4 regions of the Klebsiella sp. B345 genome follow, and region 1 is predicted to be linked to each of the others. Evidence: predicted binding sites of a transcription regulator. Region 1 holds the regulator's gene; each other region holds the start of a gene.
What was found. Region 1 encodes Fur, which represses iron uptake genes when iron is present. Its sites were predicted from a motif close to ATAATAATGAGAACNACTATCAA; they were not measured.

Region 1 (7,929 bases):
TGAGTGCAGCACACGCGCTGCCGGTTGAAATCCGTCTTTACGATCGTCTGTTCAGCGTGCCGAACCCGGGCGCAGAGGACGATTTCCTGACGGTTATGAACCCGGAGTCACTGGTGATTAAGCACGGCTTCGCGGAGCCGAGCCTGGCGGATGCACAGGCCAGCAAAGCCTATCAGTTCGAGCGTGAAGGCTATTTCTGCCTCGATAGCCGTTATGCTACCGCTACCCATCTGGTGTTTAACCGCACCGTGGGCCTGCGTGATACCTGGGCGAAAATCGGCGCATAAATCTGCGTCGCATATTGCCATCAAAAACGCCGCGCTAAGCGGCGTTTTTTTTTATCTCACCTGTCACGACCTCTTTGCTGACAACAGTCGCTCAGGCGTTGTCTGGCGCATCCTGCCGGCCATTTCTGTCGCTAACTTAATAATCCGGCCCCGACATTTACCGATAGACCCAGAATAATGAGATTAAATATGAATGAGATAACCGACTGGAGCAGGGTTATTTTACGCATGTCGGTGGTCCCCGTAGCGACATCTGCGGTTTGCGAGGCGACGGCGATAGTGAAGGAGTAGTAGAGAAAATCCCAATAACCCGGCGCGTCGGGTTTTTCCGGGAAAATCATCGGCGTGACCTCATCGCTGAGGGTCAGGTAATGTCGGTGCGCGTAATGCATGGCGAAAGAGCTTGGTAACAAAGTCCAGGAGGCAATCAGAGTGGTTGCCGTCAATACCAGATGCAGTACCCGGGTGCCACCGGTAAGGTTCTTCAGGGTGGAAAGCTCGCTGAGAATGGTAATGATACTGGCCGAACAGGCCAGTATCATCAGGGTTAATACCAGGGTCGCGCTCTGGTCTTGTATTCTGGCGATACGTGGGATATCGCTGACGTTGGTTAACAGCATTCTCAACCACATAAACAGCAAATACAGCCACGCCAGCACGTTCCAGCTAATCAACGCGCGCTGAATAGTCCCCAATCCTCGCGGTAGTAAGAAATAGCTTATTAATGCCGCGCACACCGCCAGCAGCAGCCAGAATCGCCCCTGAAAATAAGTTGTTAACTCAAAACGCATGGCTTCAATAACTTTATAAGGCAATGAATAGATTAACTGTAGATCATTGAATTTCGTCGGGAGGAGGGGACGACAAATATTCCCGCTGAAACGATGCGCCAACAAGCAGGGGCGGTAATTTTCGTGATGCGAATTAATCTTGTTTGCAGCTGGCTGAATTTTCCTCCGGGTCTGCTGGCGATGTTGGCGTGAAAAAGCGTTGTAAGCGCTTTCATTTCTTTTTTGTCCTGATTTTGCAAGCACTTCCGCGATAAAAGTATGACGGCTAATATTGTAACAAAAAGAAATAGAATATGTGCGCTTTGTCATAATCTTAAGCTTTGGTCGGCGAAAGAGATTGATAATTCGCGTCACGAAAAATAGTCTATCAATAGTGGTTATGCGGATTTTTACCGCTCCACTTTTTAGCAGTCTTATTTATTTTTTCGCGGTTTGCCCTTGGCACCGCTTTTAAAACGTCAAAGAGGATATGCACATGCGTACGTTTAGTGGCAAACGTAGTACGCTGGCGTTGGCTATTGCCGCCGTCACCGCGATGTCGAGCTGGATCGTTGTTCCGCAGGCCAGCGCAGCAGGATTTATTGATGATTCCACATTAACCGGCGGTATCTATTACTGGCAGCGTGAGCGTGACCGTAAAGATGTGACCGACGGCGATAAGTACAAAACCAACCTTTCTCACTCCACCTGGAACGCCAACCTCGACTTCCAGTCTGGTTATGCTGCCGATATGTTCGGTATCGACGTGGCGGCCTTTACCGCCATCGAAATGGCGGAAAGCAGCGAAAGCGGACACCCGAACGAAATTGCCTTCTCTTCACGAAATAAAGCGTATGACGAAGATTACTCTGGCGATAAGAGCGGGATCAGCCTGTATAAGGCCGCGGCGAAATTTAAATACGGCCCGGTATGGGCGCGTGCTGGTTATATCCAGCCAACCGGGCAAACGCTGCTGGCTCCGCACTGGAGCTTTATGCCGGGTACCTACCAGGGTGCTGAAGCCGGAGCCAATTTTGATTACGGCGACGCCGGTGCGCTGAGTTTCTCCTACATGTGGACGAACGAATATAAAGCGCCGTGGCACATCGAGATGGATGAGTTCTACCAGAACGACAAGAAAACCAAAGTCGATTATCTGCACTCACTGGGCGCCAAATACGATTTTAAAAATGACCTCGTGCTGGAAGCGGCGTTTGGTCAGGCTGAAGGCTATATCGACCAGTATTTTGCCAAAGCCAGCTACAAATTTGATATTGCCGGTACGCCGTTAAACACCAGCTACCAGTTCTACGGTACGCGTGACAAAGTCAGCAACGGCGGCAGCAACGATATTTACGACGGTACCGCCTGGCTGCAGGCATTGACCTTCGGTTACAAGGTCGCTGATGTGCTTGACCTGCGCCTGGAAGGGACCTGGGTGAAAGCCGACGGTCAGCAGGGTTACTTCCTGCAGCGTATGACCCCAACCTATGCGTCGTCCAACGGTCGTCTTGATGTGTGGTGGGATAACCGCTCTGACTTCAACGCCAACGGTGAAAAAGCGGTGTTCTTCGGCGCGATGTATGACATGAAAAACTGGAACATGCCGGGCTGGGCGTTTGGCGCATCATACGTTTACGCATGGGATGCTAAGCCGGGCAGAATGTCCACGCCGGACGCTTATTACAACGCGGATACCCGTCTGAAAGAGTCTGCCTACAGCCTGGATGCCATGTATACCGTCCAGGACGGGCGAGCCAAAGGTACGCTGTTCAAACTGCACTTCACGCAGTACGACAACCACTCCGATATCCCGAGCTGGAGCGGTGGTTATGGCAACATCTTCCAGGATGAGCGTGACGTGAAATTCATGGTTATTGCCCCGTTCACTATTTTCTGATGCCGTCGCGGCAGGCCTGAACCTGCCGCAACTCTGAGAGGTTAATGATGAAGAAACTATTGCTCATCGCACTAATGGCATCAGGGCTGGTAGCCTGTACGCAGTCTCCTGCGCCGAAAGAAGATACAAAACTGAAAGATGCCTACAGCGCCTGCATTAATACGGCGGAAGGTAACCCGGACAAAGTCCAGGCCTGCCAGAGCGTGCTGGATGTGCTGAAAGAAGATAAGCAGCATCAGCAGTTCGCCAACCAGGAAAGCGTACGAGTCCTCGATTACCAGCAGTGTATTCTGGCGACCCGCACCGGCAACGATCAGGCGGTGAAGGCGCGTTGCGACCAGATCTGGAAAGAGATCCGCAGCAACAATACCAAACCCTGATAACCTCCTGCCAACTCCGCATAATCAGTGCATAAAAAAAGCCAACCGTCAGGTTGGCTTTTTACTGTTTGCACGCGGGAAACTTATTTTTCCACCGCGTCGTGTGCATGCTCATCTTCGCGGCAATCGCCTTCTGCACAGTGGCCGTACAGGTACAGGCTGTGGTTGGTCAGACGGATGCCGTGACGGGTAGCGATTTCACGCTGGCGCGCTTCAATAGAGTCATCACTGAACTCGATCACTTTGCCGCAATCAAGGCAGATAAGGTGATCGTGATGATGCTGCTGCGTCAGTTCGAAAACAGATTTACCGCCTTCGAAATTATGGCGGGTAACAATGCCTGCATCGTCAAACTGGTTCAGTACGCGGTAAACGGTAGCCAGACCAATTTCTTCACCCATGTCGATCAGGCGTTTGTATAAGTCTTCCGCACTGACGTGATGGTTATCCGGTTCCTGCAAAACTTCCAGGATTTTTAATCGTGGAAGTGTGACTTTCAGGCCAGCCTTCTTTAATGCGGTATTGTTGTCAGTCATGCGGAATCTGTCCTGTTGCTAATCGATCTACTTCCATCAGCGGAAGTAATACAGAGAATCACCCGATGTAATGCGTCTCATTATAGAACTGCCATGTTGAAATGAAAACCGCAAGCATCGTGCCTTGTATGCTGTTAAAAACGAGGTGCCAGTTACAAACTGCGTCACCTGACCTCATCGAATCAGAGGACATTGTACAGATATGTGGTTAAAAGTTAAAAACTTGTAGCTATTAGTTTTATTGCTTTTACCTATCAAAACGGCGAAACCATAAGGTAACGCCGTTTGATCATTATGCGTTTTTGATTTCTTCGAGATGCAGCTCTTCAGAAACCTGCTTCACCCACTGCGAGACACGTTCGTTGGTCAATTCAGGCTGGCGATCTTCATCGATAGCCAGACCGACGAAGTGGTCGTCATCCGCCAGGCCTTTAGAGGCTTCAAAATGGTAGCCCGCCGTCGGCCAGTGGCCCACGATAGTGGCGCCGCGCGGCTCGATAATGTCGCGAATGGTGCCTAATGCATCACAGAAATATTCTGCATAGTCTTCCTGGTCGCCGCAGCCAAACAGCGCAGCCAGTTTACCGTTGAAGTCGACCTCTTCCAGCGTCGGGAAGAAATCGTCCCAATCACACTGTGCTTCACCGTAGTACCAGGTAGGAATGCCGAGCAGCAGAATGTCGTAGGCTTCCAGATCTTCTTTGCTGCTCTTGGCAATGTCGTGAACATCAGCAACATCTTTACCAAGCTGCTTCTGAATCATTTTTGCAATATTCTCGGTGTTGCCCGTGTCGCTGCCAAAAAAGATGCCGATGATTGCCATGAGTAAAATAACCTCTTGAAACTTAATAATGTGGTAGTGGCGTAATGCCCGCAGATAACGGCAATCATAGCAGAACAGGCGAGGGGGCGGAAACAGCAATCACGCCCGACTGCACACTCTGCTACATGAAAGCGTTTTTTTGAGGATTTTCAGGCTTTATCCTGGCGATGCAGGGCTGCCAGCTGAGTCATGAGTATCTCTTCGATCAAATCGCTGCGGTTCATATTGCGTGCTTCCGCAAGCTCATTGAGTGCGTCTACTGCCTCCGCGTTGAGTTTTAGCTCAACACGCTTCAGCCCGCGAACTTTATCGCGCTTGAGCTGATTACGTTTGTTGATGCGCAGTTGTTCATCGCGCGCAAGCGGATTGGTCTTTGGTCTTCCCGGGCGCCGCTCGGTTGCGAACAAATCTAATGTCGTACGGTCCGTTTGTTCTTTTGCCATGATTCTGAGTGACTTCGGGGAAACAGGTTGTCGGGCTATAGCCGACACAGATAGCGCGCCATAATACATCAGGCGAACCGCTGCGCCAACGACCGCGGGCATTCTGCTGCGCGGTCGGGCAGTTTTTAGCCAGTTAGGCCTGTCGCGTGCTCAGATAGCGGCGAATTGCGCGTAAAACGGCCTCCGGTTTCTCGGCATGGACCCAGTGGCCGGCTCCGGCAATCACATGGGCCCGCGCCTGCGGGAACTGGGCGAGCAGGGTGTCACGATAGGCATCGGTGACGTAAGGTGAATTCCCGCCTGGGATAAACAGCGCCGGATGCGGCCACGCCGGGATGGGTTCCCAACCCACAATGTGCGGGTACTGGTCCCATAACACCGGTACGTTAAAGCGCCACTGGCCGTCGACGAAAGATTTCAGCAGGAACTGAATCACACCTTCTTCCTGCAGATGTTCACGCATAACGGCCGCTGCCTGCTGGCGGGTGGTCGAGGCGGCGGTGGTGACGGCATTAATGGCGGCAAAAATTTCGTCGTGGCGCCGTACGTGATAATCCACAGGGGCAATATCGATAGCGACCAGGCCATCAATGCGCTCGGCTGCCACGGCGCTGAGCGCCATCACTGCTTTGCCGCCCATCGAATGACCAATAAACGTGGCTTTCTCAATCTGCCGATCGTCCAGTGTATCGATCAGATCCTGCGCCATTGCCGCGTAGGTCATCTCTGGCGAACGTGGGGAAAGCCCATGATTGCGCATATCAACCTGCACAACATCGTGGTCACTGACCAGATCGCGAGCGAGGATCCCGAGGTTGTCGAGACTGCCGAACAGACCGTGGACGAGGATGACAGGAGAATTATTGTGCGGATTTTGTGCAGATTGCGCGCGGCTATTTAATTTCATGGCAAAGTTCTTTTTTTCGCTTCGTCGGGTTAGGGTATTATGTTGGACATTCTGCCATCCGGCTGCAAGACCCAGAGCTATCTGAGTTTTACCGCCATCCTGGTTTGACGCTATTCGCGGTCAGGATTTGTCCTTATAATCCTGACAACTTGTATTCAGAATAAGATATCGCACTGGATTAAGATGAAAACAATTGAAGTTGATGATGATCTCTATCGCTATATTGCCAGCCACACCCAGCATATTGGTGAGAGTGCATCCGACATTTTACGGCGCATGCTGAAATTTTCCGCCGCTTCCCAGACTACCGCACCGATCGCGAAAGCGGTTCCGGCACCGTCAGCGACTCCTGTCGTTGAGGTTAAACCTGCGAACCCGGCGAAAGATAAAGTCCGCGCCATGCGCGAACTGCTGTTATCAGATGAGTACGCCGAACAAAAACGCGCGGTTAACCGTTTTATGTTGATCCTGACGACGCTCTATTCTCTGGATAATAAAGCGTTTTCCGAGGCGACCGAGTCTCTGCACGGACGCACCCGCGTCTACTTTGCCGAAGATTCACGGATCCTGCTGAAAAGCGGCAACCAGACCAAGCCGAAACAGGTTCCGGGTACGCCGTGGTGGGTCATCACCAATACCAATACCGGCCGCAAATGCAGCATGATTGAACACATCATGCAGTCGATGCAGTTCCCTGCGGAATTAATTGAGAAAGTCTGCGGCACGATCTAGTTTTATTCACCTTGCATCAGAAGGATCAGGCAATGGCAATCGATAAGCGTGCGGGGCAACCTGCACAACAGAGTGATTTGATTAACGTCGCTCAGTTGACCGCGCAGTACTATGTACTGAAGCCGGAAGTGGGCAATGCAGAGCATGCAGTGAAGTTCGGGACCTCAGGCCATCGCGGTAGCGCGGCTCGCCATAACTTCAATGAGCAGCACATTCTGGCGATCGCTCAGGCGATTGCGGAAGATCGCGCGAAGAACGGTATCACCGGTCCATGCTACGTTGGTAAAGACACCCACGCGCTCTCTGAACCTGCTTTTATTTCCGTACTGGAAGTGCTGGCGGCGAACGGTGTTGATGTTATCGTGCAGGAAAACAACGGTTTCACCCCGACACCGGCCATTTCCAACGCTATTCTGGTGCACAATAAAAAAGGCGGCCCGCTGGCTGATGGCATCGTGATTACGCCGTCCCACAACCCGCCGGAAGATGGTGGCATCAAATACAACCCGCCAAACGGCGGCCCGGCTGATACCAACGTCACCAAAGTGGTTGAGAATCGTGCCAACGAACTGCTGGCTGCCGGCCTGCAGGGCGTCAAACGCATCTCTCTCGACGCAGCGCTGGCATCGGGTCATGTGAAAGAGCAGGACCTGGTGCAGCCGTTTATCGAAGGGCTGGCGGATATCGTCGATATGGCGGCAATCCAGAAAGCTGGCCTGAAGCTCGGCGTCGACCCGTTGGGCGGTTCCGGTATCGAATACTGGAAACGCATCGCTGAATTTTACAAGCTTGATCTGACCATCGTTAACGATCACGTCGATCAAACTTTCCGCTTTATGCACCTCGATAAAGACGGCGCGATCCGTATGGACTGCTCCTCTGAGTGCGCAATGGCGGGCCTGCTGGCACTGCGCGATAAGTTCGATCTGGCCTTTGCCAACGATCCGGATTATGACCGCCACGGTATCGTGACGCCGGCTGGCCTGATGAACCCGAACCACTACCTGGCAGTGGCGATCAACTACCTGTTCCAGCACCGTCCGCAGTGGGGACAGGATGTGGCCGTCGGTAAAACGCTGGTCTCTTCCGCGATGATTGACCGGGTGGTAAACGACCTGGGCCGCAAGCTGGTGGAAGTGCCGGTTGGCTTC
Region 2 (7,929 bases), 2.0 Mb from region 1:
GTCGATCAAACATCCCGGGCAACTGGCCTGGTAATGACGGGATTGTTGTATATTTCTTGACACCTTTTCGGCACCGCCCTAAAATTCTGCGTCCTCATATTATATGAGGCGATTTATTACGTGTTTACGAAGCAAAAGCTAAAACCAGGAGCTATTTAATGGCAACAATTAACCAGCTGGTACGCAAACCACGCGCACGCAAAGTTGCAAAGAGCAACGTGCCTGCACTGGAAGCCTGCCCGCAGAAACGTGGCGTATGTACCCGTGTATATACCACCACTCCTAAAAAACCGAACTCCGCACTGCGTAAAGTTTGCCGTGTTCGTCTGACTAACGGTTTCGAAGTCACCTCCTACATCGGTGGTGAAGGTCACAACCTGCAGGAACACTCCGTGATCCTGATCCGTGGCGGTCGTGTTAAAGACCTTCCGGGTGTTCGTTACCACACCGTTCGTGGTGCGCTTGACTGCTCCGGCGTTAAAGACCGTAAGCAAGCTCGCTCCAAGTATGGCGTGAAGCGTCCTAAGGCTTAATGGTTCTCCGTTAAGTAAGGCCAAACGTTTTATATTAATGTCAAACTAAACTCTTTGAGTTTTGGACAATCCTGAATTAACAACGGAGTATTTCCATGCCACGTCGTCGCGTCATTGGTCAGCGTAAAATCCTTCCAGATCCTAAGTTCGGATCAGAACTGCTGGCAAAATTTGTCAACATCCTGATGGTAGATGGTAAAAAATCTACTGCAGAAGCAATCGTATACAGCGCGCTGGAGACCCTGGCTCAGCGTTCTGGTAAAAATGAACTGGAAGCTTTCGAAGTCGCTCTGGACAACGTCCGTCCGACCGTCGAAGTTAAGTCCCGCCGTGTAGGTGGTTCTACTTATCAGGTTCCAGTTGAAGTCCGTCCGGTTCGTCGTAATGCCCTGGCAATGCGTTGGATCGTAGAAGCTGCTCGTAAACGTGGTGATAAATCCATGGCTCTGCGTCTGGCGAACGAACTTTCTGATGCTGCAGACAACAAAGGTACTGCAGTTAAGAAACGTGAAGACGTTCACCGTATGGCAGAAGCCAACAAGGCGTTCGCACACTACCGTTGGTAATCCCTTCGGAGTCATAGTCACCAGGCGGGCGCTTCAGGTAAGTCGCCCGTACTGGATAACTTAACTGAACGCCTAAAGAAACAAACGAGGAATCAAATGGCTCGTACAACACCCATCGCACGCTACCGTAACATCGGTATCAGTGCGCACATCGACGCCGGTAAAACCACTACTACCGAACGTATTCTGTTCTACACCGGTGTAAACCACAAAATCGGTGAAGTTCACGACGGCGCAGCAACCATGGACTGGATGGAGCAGGAGCAGGAGCGTGGTATCACCATCACCTCCGCAGCGACTACTGCATTCTGGTCTGGTATGGCTAAGCAGTATGAACCGCATCGCGTTAACATCATCGACACCCCGGGGCACGTTGACTTCACTATCGAAGTAGAACGTTCCATGCGTGTGCTTGATGGTGCAGTAATGGTTTACTGCGCAGTTGGTGGTGTTCAGCCGCAGTCTGAAACCGTATGGCGTCAGGCAAACAAATATAAAGTTCCGCGCATTGCGTTCGTTAACAAAATGGACCGCATGGGTGCGAACTTCCTGAAAGTTGTTGGTCAGATCAAATCCCGTCTGGGCGCGACTCCGGTCCCGCTGCAGCTGGCAATTGGTGCTGAAGAAGGTTTCACCGGTGTTGTTGACCTGGTGAAAATGAAAGCCATCAACTGGAACGAAGAAGACGCAGGCGTTACCTTCACTTATGAAGATATCCCGGCTGACATGCAGGAACTGGCTGACGAATGGCACCAGAACCTGATCGAGTCCGCTGCTGAAGCTTCAGAAGAGCTGATGGAGAAATACCTGGGTGGTGAAGAACTGACTGAAGAAGAGATCAAAAAAGCTCTGCGTCAGCGTGTTCTGAACAACGAAATCATCCTGGTAACCTGTGGTTCTGCGTTCAAGAACAAAGGTGTTCAGGCGATGCTGGATGCGGTAATTGATTACCTGCCATCCCCGGTTGATGTACCTGCGATCAACGGTATTCTGGACGACGGTAAAGATACTCCGGCTGAGCGTCACGCTAGCGATGAAGAGCCGTTTGCTGCTCTGGCATTTAAAATTGCTACCGACCCGTTCGTGGGTAACCTGACCTTCTTCCGCGTTTACTCCGGTGTGGTTAACTCTGGTGATACCATCCTGAACTCCGTGAAATCTGCACGTGAGCGTTTCGGTCGTATCGTACAGATGCACGCTAACAAACGTGAAGAAATCAAAGAAGTTCGCGCGGGCGATATCGCTGCTGCTATCGGTCTGAAAGACGTAACTACCGGTGACACCCTGTGTAACCCGGATGCGCCGATCATTCTGGAGCGTATGGAATTCCCAGAGCCGGTAATCTCCATCGCTGTTGAACCGAAAACCAAAGCTGACCAGGAAAAAATGGGTCTGGCTCTGGGTCGTCTGGCTAAAGAAGACCCGTCATTCCGCGTATGGACTGACGAAGAATCTAACCAGACCATTATCGCCGGTATGGGTGAACTGCACCTCGACATCATCGTTGACCGTATGAAGCGTGAATTCAACGTTGAAGCGAACGTCGGTAAACCTCAGGTTGCTTACCGCGAAGCAATTCGCTCTAAAGTTACCGATATCGAAGGTAAACATGCTAAGCAGTCTGGTGGTCGCGGTCAGTATGGTCACGTTGTGATCGACATGTACCCACTGGAGCCGGGCTCAAATCCGAAAGGATACGAGTTCATCAACGACATCAAAGGTGGTGTAATTCCTGGCGAATACATCCCGGCCGTTGATAAAGGCATCCAGGAACAGCTGAAAGCTGGTCCGCTGGCAGGTTACCCGGTAGTTGATCTCGGTGTGCGTCTGCACTTCGGTTCTTACCATGACGTTGACTCCTCTGAGCTGGCGTTTAAACTGGCTGCTTCTATTGCCTTTAAAGATGGCTTTAAGAAAGCGAAACCAGTTCTGCTTGAGCCGATCATGAAGGTTGAAGTAGAGACTCCGGAAGAGAACACTGGTGATGTCATCGGTGACCTTAGCCGTCGTCGTGGTCAGCTGAAAGGCCAGGAATCTAACGCTACTGGCGTACAGATTCATGCTGAAGTTCCGCTGTCTGAAATGTTCGGATATGCAACTCAGCTGCGTTCCCTGACCAAAGGTCGTGCATCTTACTCCATGGAATTCCTGAAGTATGATGACGCACCGAACAACGTTGCTCAGGCCGTAATTGAAGCCCGTGGTAAATAAGCCGTAGGGTTAAAACCAAAATCCCGTGCTCTCTCCTGATGGGGAGAGCACTATAGTAAGGAATATAGCCGTGTCTAAAGAAAAATTTGAACGTACAAAACCGCACGTCAACGTCGGTACTATCGGCCACGTTGACCATGGTAAAACTACTCTGACCGCTGCAATCACTACCGTTCTGGCTAAAACCTACGGTGGTTCTGCTCGTGCATTCGACCAGATCGATAACGCACCGGAAGAAAAAGCTCGTGGTATCACCATCAACACTTCCCACGTTGAATATGACACCCCGACTCGCCACTACGCACACGTAGACTGCCCGGGCCACGCCGACTATGTTAAAAACATGATCACCGGTGCTGCTCAGATGGATGGCGCGATCCTGGTTGTTGCTGCGACTGACGGCCCGATGCCGCAGACTCGTGAGCACATCCTGCTGGGTCGTCAGGTAGGCGTTCCTTACATCATCGTGTTCCTGAACAAATGCGACATGGTTGATGACGAAGAGCTGCTGGAACTGGTTGAAATGGAAGTTCGTGAACTTCTGTCTCAGTACGACTTCCCGGGCGACGACACTCCGATCATCCGTGGTTCTGCTCTGAAAGCGCTGGAAGGCGAAGCAGAGTGGGAAGCTAAGATCGTTGAGCTGGCTGGCTACCTGGATTCTTACATCCCGGAACCAGAGCGTGCGATTGACAAGCCGTTCCTGCTGCCGATCGAAGACGTATTCTCTATCTCTGGCCGTGGTACTGTTGTTACCGGTCGTGTAGAGCGCGGTATCGTTAAAGTTGGCGAAGAAGTTGAAATCGTTGGTATCAAAGAGACTGCTAAGTCTACCTGTACTGGCGTTGAAATGTTCCGCAAACTGCTGGACGAAGGCCGTGCTGGTGAGAACGTTGGTGTTCTGCTGCGTGGTATCAAACGTGAAGAAATCGAACGTGGTCAGGTACTGGCTAAGCCGGGTTCTATCAAGCCGCACACCAAATTCGAATCTGAAGTGTACATCCTGTCCAAAGATGAAGGCGGCCGTCATACTCCGTTCTTCAAAGGCTACCGTCCGCAGTTCTACTTCCGTACAACTGACGTGACTGGTACCATCGAACTGCCAGAAGGCGTAGAGATGGTAATGCCGGGCGACAACATCAAAATGGTTGTTACCCTGATTCACCCGATCGCGATGGACGATGGTCTGCGTTTCGCAATCCGTGAAGGCGGCCGTACTGTTGGTGCGGGCGTTGTAGCTAAAGTTCTGGGCTAATTTATTAGTTCTGAATTAAAAAGGGCGCTTCGGCGCCCTTTTTGCTGTCTGTCATTTACGGTGGCAGTAAAGATGTTGCTTGATTAAAACGTGCTTCGCTCTCGGTATTTCAGCAATAGTCTATTGTAATTATAACCATTCTCATTTACACTTTTGATCATAAATTGAACGGGAGTCGGTATGTACGTTTGTTTGTGTAATGGTGTAAACGATAAAAAAATTCGTCAGGCCGTGCGTCAATTTCATCCTCAGTCTTTTCAGCAACTGCGTAAATTCATTCCTGTGGGAAATCAATGCGGTAAGTGCGTCCGCGCGGCCCGCGAGATTATGGAAGATGAATTAACCCGCATGCCTGAATACCAGGAGATCGCTTAAGCGCTCCAGCTTTTCTTTGACATCTATATAGCCCGAACTACGCTTCAATAAGTGGAAGCGGAGGGACTATATAATGAAAGGTGATGTCAAAATCATAAGTTATCTCAATAAATTATTGGGCAATGAGCTTGTCGCAATAAATCAGTACTTTCTTCATGCCAGAATGTTCAAGAACTGGGGCCTGATGCGTCTCAATGATGTTGAATATCATGAGTCCATAGATGAAATGAAACACGCCGATAAATACATCGAGCGGATTTTGTTTCTTGAAGGCATTCCAAATTTGCAGGATCTCGGAAGACTGGGCATCGGTGAAGATGTCGAGGAGATGTTGCAATCTGATTTAAGGCTGGAGCTTGAAGGCGCAAAAGATCTGCGTGAAGCGATCGCCTATGCTGATAGCGTTCATGACTATGTTAGTCGCGACATGCTGATCGAAATTCTTACCGATGAGGAAGGCCATATTGACTGGCTGGAAACCGAGTTAGATCTTATCGGTAAAATCGGGCTGCCGAACTACCTCCAGTCGCAGATCAAAGTGGCTGACTAACTCGCGTTTACCATCCACACCAAAAACCCGCTGCAGCCAAAAAAGGGCCAAATGGCAGCGGGTTGTTTAATGACCCCTCCGTTTTACCCGACAGCATCAAAATCAGCCATCCGCCACAGGCCAGAAGTGAGGCCATAAAGATCAATTGTGGCAACAGTTGCCAGCCATGCCATGCGCCGAGGGCGGCCAGAAATTTGACATCCCCATAGCCTAATCCTTCATAACCGCGAATCCCGCGATAAAGCCAGTAGATCAATGCGAAGGCGAGATAGCCCGCGATGGCACCAGCAACGGCTTGTTCCAGTTTGATTGGGGAATGGCAAAGATAATAGAGCAGACCACACCAGAGCAGGGGACAGGTCAGGCGGTCAGGAAGTAACCCATCCCGCAAATCATACCAGCACAGTGCGAGCGTAAAACTGCTATAGACAAGTAAGAAGGGGAGCGTCATCGATTCATTGCCCTGGCTGCGGAGTTGTAACCCAGAGTCTGGGAGAAAGGGTGGCCAGTGGCAAAAGACAGAGCTGACAATCTCGAGCGGTATTCTGATGTTTTGCACCTATTTCAGAGTGTTGCAGTGCCTGACCAGTCAGGTACGCAAAAATGATTGCTGATTTTGTATGCAGTACTTGCGTAAGGCCGGAATTTGCGTATAATGCGCGGGCCTGTCAAAATTGGCAGGCTGGTTCGATATGAACCCTGATAGAGCAGTTAGCTATCAAACAATGTTCCCAATCGGGGAACTATGTAAGAACGGTTACACTCTCCCATCAATCGTAATGGGTATGAGGAGTAATCATTTCGTCTATAAATAATTGGAGCTCTGGTCTCATGCAGAACCAAAGAATCCGTATCCGTCTTAAAGCGTTTGATCATCGTCTGATCGATCAATCAACCGCGGAAATCGTCGAGACTGCCAAGCGCACTGGTGCGCAGGTTCGTGGTCCGATCCCGCTGCCGACCCGCAAAGAGCGCTTTACCGTTCTGATCTCCCCGCACGTCAACAAAGATGCGCGTGATCAGTACGAAATTCGCACTCACAAGCGTCTGGTTGACATCGTTGAGCCAACTGAGAAAACCGTTGATGCTCTGATGCGTCTGGATCTGGCTGCCGGTGTAGACGTGCAGATCAGCCTGGGTTAATCAGGTCATCGAGCGATTGAGAGGTTGAAACAATGATTGGTTTAGTCGGTAAAAAAGTGGGCATGACCCGCATCTTCACTGAAGATGGCGTATCTATCCCAGTAACCGTAATCGAAGTTGAAGCAAACCGTGTTGCACAGGTTAAAGACCTGGCTAACGATGGTTACCGCGCAATTCAGGTTACCACCGGTGCTAAAAAAGCTAACCGTGTAACCAAGCCGGAAGCTGGTCACTTCGCTAAAGCTGGCGTAGAAGCTGGCCGTGGTCTGTGGGAATTCCGTCTTGCTGACGGCGAAGAATTCACCGTAGGTCAGAGCATTAGCGTAGAACTGTTTGCTGACGTTAAAAAAGTTGACGTAACCGGTACCTCTAAAGGTAAAGGTTTCGCCGGTACCGTTAAGCGCTGGAACTTCCGTACCCAGGACGCTACTCACGGTAACTCCTTGTCTCACCGCGTTCCGGGTTCTATCGGTCAGAACCAGACTCCGGGCAAAGTGTTCAAAGGCAAGAAAATGGCAGGTCAGCTGGGTAATGAGCGTGTCACCGTTCAGAGCCTGGACGTAGTACGTGTTGACGCTGAGCGCAACCTGCTGCTGGTTAAAGGTGCTGTCCCGGGTGCAACCGGTAGCGACCTGATCGTTAAACCAGCTGTGAAGGCGTGAGGAGATAGCAATGGAATTAGTATTGAAAGACGCGCAGAGCGCGCTGACTGTTTCCGAAACTACCTTCGGTCGTGATTTCAACGAAGCGCTGGTACACCAGGTTGTTGTTGCTTATGCAGCTGGTGCTCGTCAGGGTACTCGTGCTCAGAAGACTCGTGCTGAAGTAACTGGTTCAGGCAAAAAGCCGTGGCGCCAGAAAGGTACCGGCCGTGCGCGTTCAGGTTCTATCAAGAGCCCGATCTGGCGTTCCGGTGGCGTGACCTTCGCTGCTCGCCCGCAGGACCACAGTCAAAAAGTTAACAAAAAGATGTACCGCGGCGCGCTGAAAAGCATTCTGTCCGAACTGGTACGTCAGGATCGTCTGATCGTTGTCGAGAAGTTCTCTGTTGAAGCGCCTAAAACTAAGCTGCTGGCACAGAAACTGAAAGACATGGCTCTGGAAGATGTGCTGATCATCACCGGTGAGCTGGACGAGAACCTGTTCCTGGCTGCGCGCAACCTGCACAAGGTTGACGTACGCGATGCAACTGGTATCGACCCGGTTAGCCTGATCGCCTTCGACAAAGTCGTAATGACTGCTGATGCTGTTAAGCAAGTTGAGGAGATGCTGGCATGATTCGTGAAGAACGTCTGC
Region 3 (7,929 bases), 1.2 Mb from region 1:
CGGCACGATAGTGGCGAATATCAAAGAGGTTATCGATACCGCTGGTCAGACTGAGGTTTTTGTTCACATCCCAGGTCCCGCTCAGCCCAACGATACTGTACGGGCTCAGCTCGTTCAGCTCGCTACCCGACACCGCTTCGCCTTTATAATTGAAGCGTTTTGGTTTCTGGCGTCCGTACCAGGTAAAGGTGCTTTGCAGCGAGAAGTCCTCGCGGACCTGCCAGCTCAGCGTCGAGTTAAGGGTAAACTCCGGGATCACCGACAGTCGGTCACCGGTGGTTTTGTTCTTGCTTTGCAGCATCCAGGTCAGGTTGTTGCTCCAGTTGACCGTTTCGCCTACCGGCACGTTCAGCGACCCTTCCAGCCCTTCTACCAGCGCTTTAGGAACGTTCTCCCACTGGTAGATATTGGTTGTCCCGTTGCTGGCCGTACCGACGGCCGAATACCCGGACTCAATTTTATTGTGGTAGTCGTTACGGAACCAGGTGATCCCGGCCTGATAGCCTTCGTGCTTGTACTCAATACCGATCTCTTTGTTGACGCTGGTCTCGGCCTTCAGGTCGCTGTTACCCATCAGATAGCAGGCAGAACTACTGGCGTAGCACCCCTGGCCGTTGCTGTACAGAATGTAGTTAGGGTTGAGCTGATAGAGGTTTGGTGCTTTATAGGCGCGAGCAATACCCAGTTTCAGGGTCCAGTCATCACTCAGCCCCTGCGACAAGTTCAGCGATGGGCTCCAGTTATTGCCGACGATGCTGTGGTGGTCGAAGCGCAGGGCCGGCGTCAGCATGGTGCTATCGGTCAGCGCGATATTGTCTTCGGTAAACAGCGAGAAAATTTCAGCGCTGCTGTAAGGCGTACGGCCGGACGTCGAAATGCCGTCGATTGAGCCGTAAGAGAGCGACTGCGACGTCGAGGTGCCATCTTTCATACGCTGCTGGTTCCATTCAGTACCCAGCGTCAGGTTCTGCTCGAACCCCAGCGTAAACGGTATGTTGACCTCGCTGTGCAACAGGACATCCGCGAGATCGATATCCGAGAATTCGTTACTGGAGAAGATCCCTTCGGTGCCCCCCGCCAGCCCTTCATTCATTCGCGAGTTGCGGGTGTGTTCGTACTGCGCATAGCTGTTACTGGTCACGCCGTTATCCCAACCGCCGGTCCAGGTGATGCCATAGGTCTGCCGGTAAATCCGGTTGGTCTCTTTACCGTACATGCTTTTCACCAGGGTGCTGGTATTGGTGTTTTGCGTATCCCCCGCATAGAGGTTGCCCTGGCGGCTGTAGCCGGTTTCGAATTCCAGCGCCTGCATCGGCGCAAATTCCCAGCGCACCTTACCGTGGATATCCTTATTAACCACCCCTTCGCGTCCGGCCGGGTAAGAACCGGCATAACTACCGGTACGATCGGCCTCATGACCAGAGTTAATATCCTGGGCATCGGCCTGGGTCTTACTCAAGTTGCCCCATAAATTAAAACTGACGCTGTCCGACATCGGTCCTTCAAGGCTGAAGTTGGTGCGTTTGGTCGACCCCTCTTTACGATGCTGAGGCGCGTTCATGTAGGTGTTCCAGGAACCATGCCATTCGTTATTCACCGGTTTGGTGATGATATTCACCACCCCACCCATGGCGCCGTTGCCATAGCGTGCCGCTGCAGGGCCGCGCACGACGTCAATGTGATCGATCATCTCCGCCGGCACCCAGCCGGTATCGCCGCGGGTATCCCGATCGCCACGCCAGCCATAGCGCACCGAGTTGCGGCTGGTGACCGGCTTACCGTCGATCAGAATTAAGGTATTTTCAGGCCCCATGCCGCGAATATCGATTTGTCGGTTGTTACCACGCTGGCCGCTGGTTGAGTTACCGGTGAGGTTCACCCCTGGCTGGGTACGAATAAGTTCTGAAATATCGCGGGCTGGCGGGTGTTTGCGGATCTCATCGGCGGTCAGCGTTGATACGCCAGGGGCCTGTAAGGTTTGTTTGGCGGCGGTGACCACCATGGTCTCTTCGTTCTCTTGCGCAGCGGTGGAGGTACTGGCGGTTTTCGTCTCTTTTGAGGTGCTGCTATCGGCGGCTTGCGCAGGTAACACCACTCCCCAGATAGCCGCGTGAATGAGCACGGCCAACGAGTAGTTCGAGTATTGTTTCATGAAATATGCCCTGTTTTCTTTGTTGCTGCCGGGGCGCGGCACTTCCATCATTCAGATAAATAACGGTCATCATTTCCATGCGTAGCACTGACTGCCTGGTTCTGGCGTAGAGAAGCCCCTCCCGGTCAATGAACGGGATAGCAATAGCCTGCGGCCAGAATATAAATTTTCGCCTTATCAAAAATGAAGAAATACGCGTTCCGCACTATTCTTAGATAGCGTTTTCCGATCAGCCCTGAATATGATTATTGTGCTCCATCACGTTATTAGAAATGAGATTCATTATCAAGTTGATAATATTAAATAATCCTGCCATTTTTAGATTAACGCGGTAAAACAACAGGATAGAAAAAACGAAAAATAAATTAACAGGTAACTAACTTAATAAAATGAATAACACAATCACAAAATAAACATTATTTACTCATATTATCTTCACAATGGTTAATGGCTATTTATATGCTTATCCCATATTTAATGGTCATAGGTATCGTATATTGTTGGTGGAAAATATTTCCCAGCGCAGCGGGAAATAGGTCAGGGATAGCCTGGAGATCTCTCACATTTTATCCGGTAAAGGAACGGGCTAACGGCGTAGAGTTGGCTAAAATAAAAGGATGCATCTGCGGAGCGTCACTCCATGAACATCCTCTCGTTTTCCCGATACGCTATCGTCTGCTTTGCCTGCCTTGCGACCCTGCAGTTCACCGCCGTGGCTTCTGCGGCGTCCACAGAAAAGAAACCGCCGTCCGATGAGGAACGAGAGACGCTGGAAGTCCATACGGAAGAGATGCTGAAGCCCTGGAAAGGCGATCTACCCGGCATGCTCGACCGGCGGGTGATCCGGGTATTAACTACCTACAGCAAGACCTTTTTCTTTATCGATAAAGGCACCCAGCGCGGAGCAACGCATGATATTTTTATCGAGTACGAACGCAGCCTTAACCAACAGCTGATGAAAGAGCAGAAGCTCAGGCATCGCCATCTGAAGGTGCGCATCGTCTTTGTTCCCGTAGCCCGCGACCGGCTCTTCAGCGAGCTCGAAGCTGGCAGAGGCGATATTATCGCCGCCAACCTCACCTTGACCGATGAGCGTAAACAGCTGGCGGACTTCACCGCGCCGGTCTACGCCAACGTCCAGGAGCTGCTGCTGAGCGCCCCGGGAACCCCGGCGGTAAGCAGTCTCGAGCAGCTTTCTGGTAAGAAAGTCTATGTGCGCCAGTCCTCCAGCTATTACCAGAGTCTGCTAGCCCTCAATGCACGCCTGGCCAAAGCTTCGCAGCCACCGGTAATTATCGAAACCGTTCCGGAATCGCTCGAGGATGAAGATCTGATTGAAATGCTGAACGCCGGCCTGATCCCACTGACCGTCGTTGACCGCCATATCGCGTTGTTCTGGCAGCAGGTTTTCCCCAAAATTCAGGTCCACAAGGATATTGTGCTACGCGACGATGCCAGCATCGGCTGGGCAGTACGTAAGAACAGCCCACAGCTTCTCGCCTCGCTGAATAGCTTTATCAAAGCCAACGGTCAGGGCAGCAAGCTGGGCAATACTATTCTGCTTCGCTACCTGAAAGACGCGAAATATGTCAAAAATGCCGCCGCCCAGAAGGAGCGACGCAAATTTTTAACCATGGTGGATATTTTCCGTAAATATGGCGATGAGTATGATGTCGACTGGCTGTTAATGGCGGCGCAGGGCTATCAGGAATCACGCCTTAATCAATCGGTTCGCAGCCACGTCGGCGCCATCGGGGTGATGCAGGTGATGCCACGGACCGGCAAAGAGCTCAAAGTCGGAGATATCAACAAGCTGGATCCGAATATTCATGCCGGGGTGAAATACATGCGCTGGATGATCGATCGCTACTATGGTGACGAGCCGATGACGAAACTCGATAAGGCGCTCTTTTCATTCGCCTCTTATAACGCCGGCCCGGCGCGGATCGCCCGTTTACGTACAGAGACCCAAAAACGCGGTTTTGACCCTAATATCTGGTTTGGCAACGTTGAGTACCTGGCCGCAGAAAAGATCGGTTCCGAGACGGTGACCTACGTCAGCAATATCTATAAGTACTACATCGCCTACCGGCTGATCATCGATGAGATGGCGCGTAAGCAGCAGGCTACCGCAGACGCCAGCTCGACGGGCACAGACGCGAAGAGCCAGGCTACACCTGCCACACCTGCCACACCTGCCACACCTGCCACACCTGCCACGCAGTAAGTTGAGACAGATGAGCGATCGACAGGCATAAAAAAAGCCCCGATAAACGGGGCTTTTTATCATTTGCTAACAACCGCGACTAAGGCTGGCCTCAGAACGGGATATCGTCATCGAAATCGATCGGCGGTTCGTTAGACGGTGCGGCCGGAGCCTGCTGCTGCGGACGAGACTGCGCGCCGCCGCTGAACTGGTTGCTGCCACCCTGCGGCTGCTGAGGCTGACCCCAACCGCCCTGCTGCTGGCCACCCGCTGCCGGAGCGCCACCGCCCTGACGGCCGCCCAGCATCTGCATGGTGCCACCGACGTTGACCACGATCTCCGTGGTGTATTTTTCTGCACCGGACTGATCGGTCCATTTACGGGTACGCAGCTGGCCTTCAATGTAAACCTGCGAGCCTTTACGCAGGTATTCACCAGCGACTTCAGCCAGTTTGCCGAACAGCACAACGCGGTGCCATTCAGTCTGCTCTTTCATCTCACCGGTCGCTTTATCACGCCAGGATTCGGAAGTAGCCAGCGTAATGTTGGCAACTGCGCCACCACTCGGCATGTAGCGTACTTCCGGGTCCTGGCCCAGATTACCGACGAGAATCACCTTGTTTACGCCTCTGCTGGCCATGTTTGTGTCTCCTGAATGCGTTTCTTAATAGTGTAAACGCGCGAGTGTACCATTTCCAGGTGGTCTTTTGATAGCTGCGAAGAAGCTTCCAGATATCTCTCGCGGTCTGACATTTTTGCATATCCCATCGGAAAATGCATTCCAATACTGTATATTCAAACAGGTTAAATTGTGTCATAATTAGCCGTTTCTGCCGTTTGTCCTTCTAACAAACCAGGCAATCCGCGTATCTACCGGGAAAGGTGAATGGATAAGATCGAAGTTCGGGGCGCCCGCACCCATAATCTCAAAAACATCAACCTCGTCATCCCACGCGACAAACTAATTGTCGTCACCGGGCTGTCAGGATCAGGCAAATCATCACTGGCTTTCGACACGCTGTATGCCGAAGGACAGCGCCGTTACGTTGAATCGCTTTCTGCCTATGCGCGCCAGTTTCTGTCGCTGATGGAGAAACCGGACGTCGATCATATTGAAGGACTGTCGCCTGCGATTTCCATCGAACAGAAATCAACGTCCCATAACCCGCGTTCCACCGTCGGCACCATCACCGAAATTCACGACTATCTGCGTCTGCTCTACGCGCGCGTCGGTGAGCCGCGTTGCCCGGATCACGATGTCCCTCTGGCGGCACAAACCGTCAGCCAGATGGTCGACAACGTACTCTCTCAGCCAGAAGGCCAACGCCTGATGCTGCTGGCACCAATTATTAAAGAGCGTAAAGGTGAGCACACCAAAACGCTGGAAAACCTCGCCAGTCAGGGCTATATCCGCGCGAGGATCGACGGCGAAGTCTGCGATCTCTCGGATCCACCTAAGCTGGAGCTGCAAAAGAAGCACACCATCGAAGTGGTTATCGACCGCTTTAAAGTGCGCGACGATCTGTCACAACGTCTGGCCGAATCTTTCGAAACCGCTCTCGATCTCTCCGGCGGTACCGCCATTGTCGCCAATATGGACGACGCCAAAGCGGAAGAGCTGCTGTTCTCTGCCAACTTCGCCTGTCCGATTTGCGGCTACAGCATGCGTGAGCTGGAACCTCGCCTGTTTTCATTCAACAACCCGGCGGGGGCCTGCCCAACCTGTGACGGCCTGGGCGTCCAGCAGTACTTCGATCCTGAACGCGTGATTCAGAACGTCGAACTGTCGCTGGCAGGCGGCGCGATCCGCGGCTGGGATCGGCGTAACTTTTACTATTTCCAGATGCTGAAATCGCTGGCAGAACACTATAAATTCGATATCGAAGCCCCCTGGGGAACCCTCAGTGCCGACGTGCAAAAGGTCATTTTGTATGGTTCAGGCAAAGAGAATATTGAATTTAAATACATGAACGACCGGGGCGACACCTCGGTACGCCGCCATCCGTTCGAAGGCGTGCTGCATAACATGGAGCGCCGCTACAAAGAGACCGAATCCAGCGCGGTGCGTGAAGAGCTGGCGAAGTTCATCAGCAATCGTCCGTGCACCAGCTGTAACGGTACCCGTCTGCGTCGCGAAGCCCGTCATGTGTTCGTCGAGAACACGCCGCTGCCGACCATTTCCGATATGAGCATTGGCCATGCGATGGATTTCTTCACTAACCTGAAGCTCTCCGGCCAGCGGGCGCAAATCGCCGAAAAAGTGCTGAAAGAGATCGGCGACCGCCTGAAGTTCCTCGTTAACGTCGGCCTGAACTACCTGACGCTCTCGCGTTCGGCAGAAACGCTCTCCGGCGGTGAAGCCCAACGTATTCGCCTGGCCAGCCAGATTGGTGCCGGGTTGGTTGGCGTGATGTACGTCCTGGATGAGCCTTCCATCGGCCTGCATCAGCGTGACAACGAGCGTCTGCTCGGGACGCTGGTTCATCTGCGTAACCTCGGGAATACGGTGATTGTCGTCGAGCATGACGAAGACGCCATCCGCGCCGCGGACCACGTGATCGATATCGGCCCTGGCGCCGGGGTTCACGGCGGCCAGGTGGTAGCGGAAGGGACGCTGGAAGCAATCATGGCGGTCCCGGAATCCCTGACCGGCCAGTACATGAGCGGCAAACGCAAAATTGAAGTGCCGAAGCAGCGCGTGCCGGCCGACCCGGAAAAAGTGCTGAAACTTACCGGCGCCCGCGGCAACAACCTGAAAGACGTGACCCTGACGCTGCCGGTAGGGCTGTTTACCTGTATTACCGGAGTCTCCGGCTCGGGTAAATCGACGCTGATCAACGACACCCTGTTCCCGATTGCCCAGCGCCAGCTTAACGGCGCGACCATTGTCGAACCGGCGCCCTATCGCGATGTGCAGGGCCTGGAACACTTCGATAAGGTCATCGATATCGACCAAAGCCCGATTGGCCGGACGCCGCGTTCGAACCCGGCCACCTACACCGGGGTCTTCACGCCGGTTCGTGAACTGTTCGCCGGCGTGCCGGAATCACGCTCACGCGGCTACACGCCGGGGCGCTTCAGCTTTAACGTTCGCGGCGGGCGCTGCGAAGCCTGCCAGGGCGATGGCGTGATTAAAGTCGAAATGCACTTCCTGCCGGATATTTACGTGCCGTGCGACCAGTGCAAAGGCAAGCGCTATAACCGTGAAACGCTGGAGATTAAGTACAAAGGCAAGACCATCCACGAAGTGCTGGATATGACTATTGAAGAAGCTCGTGAGTTCTTTGATGCCGTACCGGCGCTGGCGCGTAAGCTGCAAACGCTGATGGACGTCGGCCTGACCTATATCCGCCTTGGCCAGTCGGCCACTACGCTCTCCGGTGGCGAAGCCCAGCGCGTGAAGCTGGCGCGCGAGCTGTCCAAACGCGGCACGGGTCAGACGCTGTATATTCTCGATGAGCCCACCACCGGCCTGCACTTTGCGGATATCCAACAGCTGTTGGAGGTGCTGCATCAGCTGCGCGATCAGGGCAACACCATCGTGGTGATTGAGCACAACCTGGATGTCATC
Region 4 (7,929 bases), 570 kb from region 1:
CGCAGCCAGTGGCGCGACCGTTTTGAAGTGAAACGCGATGCCGAACACATCTATCAGCAGGTCAGCAAAGGCACGCTGCCGACCGGGATCGAATACTGGCAGCCGCTGTTCTTCAATGAACCGCTTCCGCCGCTGTTTAGCTACTTCCCGGCGAACGCCCTGCTCGTCAACACCGGCGATCTGGAAGCCAGCGCCGAGCGTTTTCAAAATGAAACCCGTGCGCGCTTTGAAAGCCGTGGCGTTGACCCTATGCGCCCGTTGCTGCCGCCTGAGCTGCTCTGGCTGCGGGTCGATGAGCTGTTCAGCGAGCTGAAAAAGTGGCCGCGCGTGCAGCTAAAAACCGAGCGTCTGGCCGAGAAAGCCGCCAATACCAACCTCGGCTATCAGACGCTGCCGGATCTCTCCATTCAGGCGCAGAGTAAGGCGCCGCTGGATAATCTGCGCCGCTTTCTCGAATCGTTTAACGGTCCGGTGATCTTCTCGGTAGAAAGTGAAGGCCGCCGCGAAGCGCTCGGTGAAGTGCTGGCGCGGATCAAAATCGCCCCGAAACATATTCTGCGACTGGAAGAGGCGAGCGGTAATGGTCGCTATCTGATGATTGGCGCGGCTGAGCACGGGTTTATCGATGGGCAACACTCGCTGGCGCTGATTTGCGAAAGCGATCTGCTGGGCGAGCGCGTGGCGCGTCGTCGTCAAGATTCACGGCGCACCATCAACCCCGATACCTTAATCCGCAACCTGGCAGAGCTGCATGAAGGCCAGCCGGTGGTGCACCTCGAGCACGGCGTTGGCCGCTATGCCGGGATGACCACTCTGGAAGCGGGTGGGATCACCGCCGAGTATCTGATGCTCATCTACGCCAATGATGCCAAGCTGTACGTGCCGGTCTCTTCATTGCATCTGATCAGCCGCTATGCCGGCGGCGCGGAAGAAAACGCGCCGTTGCATAAACTCGGCGGCGATGCCTGGACTCGTGCGCGGCAGAAAGCGGCGGAAAAGGTCCGCGATGTGGCGGCGGAACTGCTCGATATCTACGCCCAGCGGGCTGCAAAATCGGGCTTTGCCTTTAAACACGATCGCGAACAGTATCAGCTATTTTGTGACGGTTTCCCCTTTGAAACCACCCCGGATCAGGCGCAGGCCATCAACGCCGTACTCAGCGATATGTGTCAGCCGCTGGCCATGGATCGTCTGGTGTGCGGCGACGTCGGCTTCGGCAAAACCGAAGTGGCGATGCGCGCCGCCTTCCTGGCGGTTGAGAACCACAAACAGGTAGCGGTGCTGGTGCCAACTACCCTGCTCGCTCAGCAGCACTTCGATAACTTCTGCGACCGTTTCGCCAACTGGCCGGTTCGCATCGAAATGCTGTCGCGTTTTCGTAGCGCAAAAGAGCAGGCGCAGATCCTGGAACAGGCGGCGGAAGGCAAAATCGATATTCTTATCGGGACGCACAAGCTGCTGCAAAATGAGGTCAAACTGCGCGACCTTGGGCTGCTGATCGTCGATGAAGAGCACCGCTTCGGGGTCCGACACAAGGAACGCATCAAAGCCATGCGCGCCGATGTCGATATCCTGACCCTGACCGCCACGCCGATTCCGCGAACCCTGAATATGGCGATGAGCGGAATGCGCGATCTGTCCATTATTGCCACTCCGCCGGCCCGCCGTCTGGCGGTGAAGACCTTCGTGCGTGAATACGACTCGTTGGTGGTGCGCGAGGCCATCCTGCGTGAAGTGCTGCGCGGCGGCCAGGTGTACTACCTCTACAATGACGTGGAAAATATCCAGAAAGCCGCCGACCGCCTGGCGGAGCTGGTGCCGGAAGCGCGCATTGCCATCGGTCACGGGCAGATGCGCGAGCGCGAGCTGGAACGCGTCATGAACGATTTCCACCACCAGCGGTTCAACGTGCTGGTATGTACCACCATTATCGAAACCGGGATCGATATCCCCACCGCCAATACCATTATCATTGAGCGGGCTGACCATTTCGGCCTGGCACAGCTGCACCAGCTGCGCGGGCGCGTCGGGCGCTCGCATCATCAGGCCTACGCCTGGCTACTGACGCCGCATCCGAAAGCCATGACCACCGATGCGCAAAAGCGCCTCGAAGCCATCGCTTCGCTGGAAGATCTCGGGGCCGGCTTTGCGCTGGCAACCCATGACCTGGAGATCCGCGGGGCCGGTGAACTGCTGGGCGAGGACCAGAGCGGACAGATGACGACCATCGGCTTCTCGCTATATATGGAGCTGCTGGAAAATGCCGTCGATGCGCTGAAAGCCGGACGTGAACCTTCCCTTGAGGATCTCACCAGTCAGCAGACCGAAGTCGAGCTGCGGATGCCGGCCTTGCTTCCGGATGATTTTATTCCTGACGTCAATACCCGGCTGTCGTTCTACAAGCGGATCGCCAGCGCGAAGCATGAGCACGATCTGGAAGAGATTAAAGTTGAGCTAATCGACCGTTTCGGCCTGCTGCCGGATGCGGCGAGAAACCTGCTGGACATCGCCCGCCTGAGACAACAGGCGCAAAAACTCGGCATCCGTAAGCTGGAAGGCAACGAGAAAGGCGGCGTGATTGAGTTCAATGAAAAGAACAACGTCAACCCGGTATGGCTGATTGGGCTGCTGCAGAAGCAGCCTCAGCATTTCCGCCTCGACGGACCGACCCGCCTGAAGTTTATGCAGGACCTCGGCGAACGTAAAACCCGTATGGAGTGGGTGCGTCAGTTTATGCGCCAGCTCGAAGAGAACGCCGCAGCATAATCATCTCAGGGATACGGTGGCAGCAACCGTATCCCTGCTCTTCTGCCGTCAGCATCTGACATCCCTGGCAAACTTTACAAATGTTTTGCAATATACCAGGGTTTCCCCACATTCACCCACGCGATAATTCCCGTCTGTTTCCTCATAAAAAATAACCACTTATTTATTATGACTATTTTCGTATCGCGTTTATCTCTCTGGCTGGCAGCACTGGCCGTCGTCGCCGTCATGGCGCTTCCCGCCCGCGCCAACACCTGGCCGCTACCGCCGGCGGGCAGCCGCGTTGTGGGGCAGAACCAGTTTCACGTCGTGCAAAACAACGGAGGTTCACTGGAGGCTATCGCCAAGCGCTACAACGTCGGCTTCCTGGCCTTGCTGCAGGCCAACCCTGGCGTCGACCCTTATGTGCCACGGGCCGGAAGCGTCCTGACCATTCCGCTACAGACCCTGTTACCCGATGCGCCACGCGAAGGTCTGGTGATTAATCTCGCCGAACTGCGCCTCTATTATTACCCGCCGGGTAAAAACGAGGTCACCGTCTACCCTATCGGTATTGGTCAACTGGGGGGCGATACGATTACGCCCACTATGGTTACCACCGTCTCCGACAAGCGGGCCAACCCGACCTGGACGCCAACCGCCAACATTCGGGCCCGCTATAAAGCGATGGGGATAGACCTCCCTGCCGTGGTGCCTGCCGGGCCGGAAAACCCGATGGGCCATCACGCCATTCGCCTTGCGGCCTACGGCGGTGTCTATTTGCTGCATGGTACCAATGCTGATTTTGGTATTGGCATGCGCGTCAGCTCCGGCTGCATCCGTCTGCGTGATGATGACATCAAAACGCTGTTTAACAAGATCACCCCAGGCACCAGAGTCAACATCATCAACACGCCGATTAAGGCCTCCGTTGAGCCGGACGGAACGCGTCTGGTGGAAATCCACCAGCCCCTGTCCAAACATCTGGATGACGATCCGCAAACTCTGCCGATAGTCCTGAACAGCACGATGGAGAGCTTTAAACAGTCACCGGCAACCAATCAGGAGGTGATGAACTACGCCATGGAACTGCGCTCAGGCATGCCGATTAACGTGACCCGCCACCATGTGGCGCACGAGCAAGCAATGTAAGGGAATCAGTCGGGCTCCCGACATGAAAAAAAACCGCCTGCAGGTAACCTGACAGGCGGTTTTTTTATGGATATCTCACAAACAAGATAACGCGAAAGGTCGACATGCAGCGGTCTCATAAAGGGGTGAGAACCGCCTCACGTCTGTGGCATAGCAGGGAACATCTTACAGCGTACTACTCGCGAGCTGATAAAGGGGTCAGGCTCGCGTATTGTCAGTGGCATGACAGGGGTAAAACAGACTTATTTATAGATAACAGCTGTTCCGTGCAGGGTGTTCGGACCCGTGACGGAAGTAATACGGAAAGAGGTGGCGCCCATTTCTTCCGCTTTTTGTGCCAGCTGATCTTCCAGAGAACCTAAGTTGGTGCCAGCGGTCGCGGAAACGGTACCAATTTTGTGTTGGTTAGCTGGAGTGGATTGCACTTCAACAGCAGCAAAACTGGCGAAAGAGAGAGAGCTCAGCACAGCGGCCAGCGTCAGAGTTTTGATGTTTTTCATGATTATTATACCTATGCAGATGATTTTAGTAGGGTCGCAAGAATTAACTTAACGATCGATAGGTAAATATTAATGTGATCCATATCACACGTCAAATCATTTTTATAACGATCGTTTATTTATTTATAAACAACTTAAAATTCATACATATATGAATTATTTATTTTTGCGGGTTCGGCGCTGGTAGGTTGCGGCGTTTATTTTTATAATGCCCACTCAACAAACCAACATAGGTACAGCGGCACCATGACAACTGACGTTCAAAGTTGCGTAAAAAAAAGCCGTGGCCGACCAAAAGTGTTCGACAAGGAAGCGGCGCTGGATAAGGCCATGGCACTTTTCTGGCAGCACGGCTACGAGGCAACTTCTCTTGCCGATCTTGTAGAAGCGACCGGGGCAAAAGCGCCGACGCTGTATGCGGAATTCGTCAACAAAGAAGGGTTATTCCTGGCGGTACTCGATCGCTATATTTCGCGCTTCGCGGCCAGGCACGAAGCGGTGCTGTTTGCCGAGGATAAATCTGTCGACCAGGCGTTGCGCGACTACTTCACCGCCATCGCGACCTGCTTTACCAGCAAAGATACGCCGGCGGGCTGTTTTATGATCAACACCTCAGCGGCACTGGCGGCCTCGTCAACCGATATCGCCAACACCATCAAATCGCGCCATGCGAAGCAAGAGCAGACCCTGGCCCAGTTTCTGCAGCAGCGTCAGCTACGCGGAGAGCTCCCGGAAAAAGGTGACGTCCAGCAGCTGGCGCAGTTTTTGAACTGCGTTTTACAAGGGATGTCTATCAGCGCGCGCGAAGGCGCTGACTTCGAGAAACTGATGCGCATCGCCGACACCACGCTGCGGCTGTGGCCACAAATCCTTCAGCACTAATCTGCACTGCCGCCCGGTGACACTCGCCACCGGGCCTTCACTCCCTTCCTGCTTTAACCTTATTTTTATTAATGTTTTCATATTATTAAGTCGTTATTTTGTTGTAAATGATATTGATAACGATAATCAATATGTGCAAAATTCGCATTTGCTTTTCGAAATATTTCAGTCTGTAACCGTCGGGGCATCAGTCCCGGAATAAAAAAACAACGCTGCAATTAACTCATAAAAGGAATGCGAATGAACACGCGTCTCTGGGTGCTTAACCCACTGCTGCTGGCTACTGCCCTGCCCGCGTTTGCCGCACAGGTCGATGAAGAAAACATTATCGTGAGTGCCAACCGAACCCATCGCACCGTCGCCGAAATGGCACAAACCACCTGGGTTATCGAAGGTCAGGAAATTGAACAGCAGGTACAGGGGGGCAAGGAGTTTAAAGACGTACTGGCCCAACTGATCCCCGGTATTGACGTCAGCAGCCAGGGACGCACTAACTACGGTATGAACATGCGTGGCCGGGCCATCGTGGTACTGATTGACGGCGTGCGCCTCAATTCATCCCGTACCGACAGCCGCCAGCTCGATTCTATCGATCCGTTCAATATTGAACACATTGAAGTGATTTCTGGTGCCACCTCTTTGTACGGCGGTGGCAGTACCGGCGGCCTGATCAATATCGTCACCAAAAAAGGTCAGCAGGAACGCCAGGTGGACCTTGAGCTCGGCGGTAAAACTGGTTTTGCCAACAGCAACGACCATGACGAGCGAGTGGCGGCGGCAGTCAGCGGTGGAACCGATCACGCTTCCGGGCGTTTATCTGTCGCCTATCAGCGCTTCGGTGGCTGGTATGACGGCAATAACGATGCGCTGATCCTTGATAACACCCAGACCGGCCTGCAGCATTCTGACCGCCTGGATGTCATGGGTACTGGGACGATTAACATCGACGAAAACCGCCAGCTGCAGCTGGTGACGCAATACTATAAAAGCCAGGGGGACGATTACGGCCTCTATCTTGGCAAAAATATGTCGGCAGTCACCGGTGACGGGAAAGCCTACACCACCAACGGGCTGGACTCTGACCGCGTTCCCGGTACCGAACGCCATCTGATTAGCCTGCAATATTCCGACGCCGATTTCTATGGCCAGAACCTGGTCAGCCAGATCTACTACCGCGACGAGTCGCTGAGCTTCTATCCCTTCCCAACGCTCAGCAAAGGCCAGGTCAGCAGCTTCTCCTCCTCAAAACAGGATACCGATCAGTACGGCGCGAAAATCACCGTCAACAGCCAACCACTTGACGGCTGGGATCTGACCTGGGGACTGGATGCCGATCACGAGACCTTCAACGCCAACCAGATGTTCTTCGACCTCAATACCTCGATGACATCCGGCGGCCTGCACAACGACGCGATTTACACCACCGGCCGCTACCCGGGCTACAGCATCACCAACCTGGCGCCGTTCCTGCAAAGCAGTTATGACCTTAATGATATCTTCACCCTGAGCGGCGGCGTGCGCTATCAGTGGACGGAAAACCGGGTCAATGATTTTGTCGGCTATGCTCAGCAGCAAGACGTGGCGAACGGCAAAGTCAACTCGGCTGATGCCATCCCGGGTGGCAAAACCGATTACGATAACTTCTTGTTTAACGCCGGGATTGTCGCCCACCTCACCGACCGCCAACAGACCTGGTTCAACTTCTCACAAGGGGTCGAGCTTCCGGATCCGGGGAAATACTACGGCATCGGTAAATATGGCGCGGCGGTAAACGGCAACTACCCGCTGCTGTCGAGCGTCAACGTCGGCGACTCGCCGTTGCAGGGGATTAAGGTCAACTCCTACGAGCTGGGCTGGCGTTACACCGGCGATAACCTGCGCACGCAGCTGGCGGCATACTACTCCACCTCAGACAAAACCATCGTCGTTAACCGCACCGATATGACCATCGACGTACAGTCTGACAAGCGACGTATTTACGGCGTGGAAGGCGCGGTTGACTACGCCTTCCCGCAGAGCGACTGGAGTACCGGTGCGAACTTCAACGTTCTGAAATCGCAGGTGAAGACGGATGGTAGCTGGCAGAAATGGGATGTCACCCTTGCCTCGCCATCGAAAGCCACCGCCTGGGTCGGCTGGGCGCCGGATCCGTGGTCACTGCGCGTGCAGACCCAGCAGGTCTTCGATCTGAGTGACGCCAGCGGCAACAAGCTGGATGGCTACAACACCGTCGACTTTATCGGCAGCTATGAACTGCCGCTGGGTAAACTGACCTTCAGCATTGAAAACCTGCTGAATGAAGATTATGTCACCGTCTGGGGTCAACGAGCGCCGCTGCTGTACAGCCCGACCTACGGCAGCAGCTCACTGTATGAGTACAAAGGTCGCGGACGCACCTTTGGTCTGAACTACGCCCTGAGCTTCTGATAAAAAAAGCCCCCCAGCCTGAAAGGATGGGGGGCTTATGGTGAATGGCATCTTTTTTACGCTTTATTGTTCAGAATTAACTGGCCGTTGTTGTCCAACGGAATTTGCGTGCCGGGATCGCGATCCATACGGATTTTGCCCTGCTGGTCGCCAATTTTATAAGTGACGTCGTAACCCAGCATTTTATCCGACTTATCGTACACCGTTTTGCAGCGCTGCTGCG

Region 2: the regulator Fur is predicted to act here: its motif matches at 4,688-4,710, upstream of bfd (bacterioferritin-associated ferredoxin).
Region 3: the regulator Fur is predicted to act here: its motif matches at 2,419-2,441, upstream of ACMYSO_RS15520 (TonB-dependent siderophore receptor).
Region 4: the regulator Fur is predicted to act here: its motif matches at 5,387-5,409, upstream of ACMYSO_RS23680 (TonB-dependent siderophore receptor).

The regions. Positions count from the first base shown of each region.
Region 1 is NZ_CP180443.1:4,488,808-4,496,736, forward strand. It holds gene glnS (glutamine--tRNA ligase) at 1-287, shown strand, start outside; gene ACMYSO_RS21050 (DUF1345 domain-containing protein) at 419-1,078, opposite strand; gene chiP (chitoporin ChiP) at 1,554-2,957, shown strand; gene chiQ (ChiQ/YbfN family lipoprotein) at 3,005-3,337, shown strand; gene fur (ferric iron uptake transcriptional regulator) at 3,421-3,873, opposite strand; gene fldA (flavodoxin FldA) at 4,166-4,696, opposite strand; gene ybfE (LexA regulated protein) at 4,846-5,139, opposite strand; gene ybfF (esterase) at 5,273-6,046, opposite strand; gene seqA (replication initiation negative regulator SeqA) at 6,230-6,778, shown strand; gene pgm (phosphoglucomutase (alpha-D-glucose-1,6-bisphosphate-dependent)) at 6,811-7,929, shown strand, end outside.
Region 2 is NZ_CP180443.1:2,484,668-2,492,596, reverse strand. It holds gene tusB (sulfurtransferase complex subunit TusB) at 1-34, shown strand, start outside; gene rpsL (30S ribosomal protein S12) at 159-533, shown strand; gene rpsG (30S ribosomal protein S7) at 629-1,099, shown strand; gene fusA (elongation factor G) at 1,196-3,310, shown strand; gene tuf (elongation factor Tu) at 3,381-4,565, shown strand; gene bfd (bacterioferritin-associated ferredoxin) at 4,746-4,940, shown strand; gene bfr (bacterioferritin) at 5,014-5,490, shown strand; gene ACMYSO_RS11790 (prepilin peptidase) at 5,498-5,941, opposite strand; gene rpsJ (30S ribosomal protein S10) at 6,322-6,633, shown strand; gene rplC (50S ribosomal protein L3) at 6,666-7,295, shown strand; gene rplD (50S ribosomal protein L4) at 7,306-7,911, shown strand; gene rplW (50S ribosomal protein L23) at 7,908-7,929, shown strand, end outside.
Region 3 is NZ_CP180443.1:3,298,519-3,306,447, reverse strand. It holds gene ACMYSO_RS15520 (TonB-dependent siderophore receptor) at 1-2,152, opposite strand, end outside; gene ACMYSO_RS15515 (transglycosylase SLT domain-containing protein) at 2,793-4,379, shown strand; gene ssb1 (single-stranded DNA-binding protein SSB1) at 4,471-4,998, opposite strand; gene uvrA (excinuclease ABC subunit UvrA) at 5,245-7,929, shown strand, end outside.
Region 4 is NZ_CP180443.1:5,054,399-5,062,327, reverse strand. It holds gene mfd (transcription-repair coupling factor) at 1-2,766, shown strand, start outside; gene ldtC (L,D-transpeptidase LdtC) at 2,935-3,897, shown strand; gene bhsA (multiple stress resistance protein BhsA) at 4,140-4,397, opposite strand; gene ACMYSO_RS23685 (TetR/AcrR family transcriptional regulator) at 4,644-5,279, shown strand; gene ACMYSO_RS23680 (TonB-dependent siderophore receptor) at 5,520-7,706, shown strand; gene ACMYSO_RS23675 (glycine zipper 2TM domain-containing protein) at 7,763-7,929, opposite strand, start outside.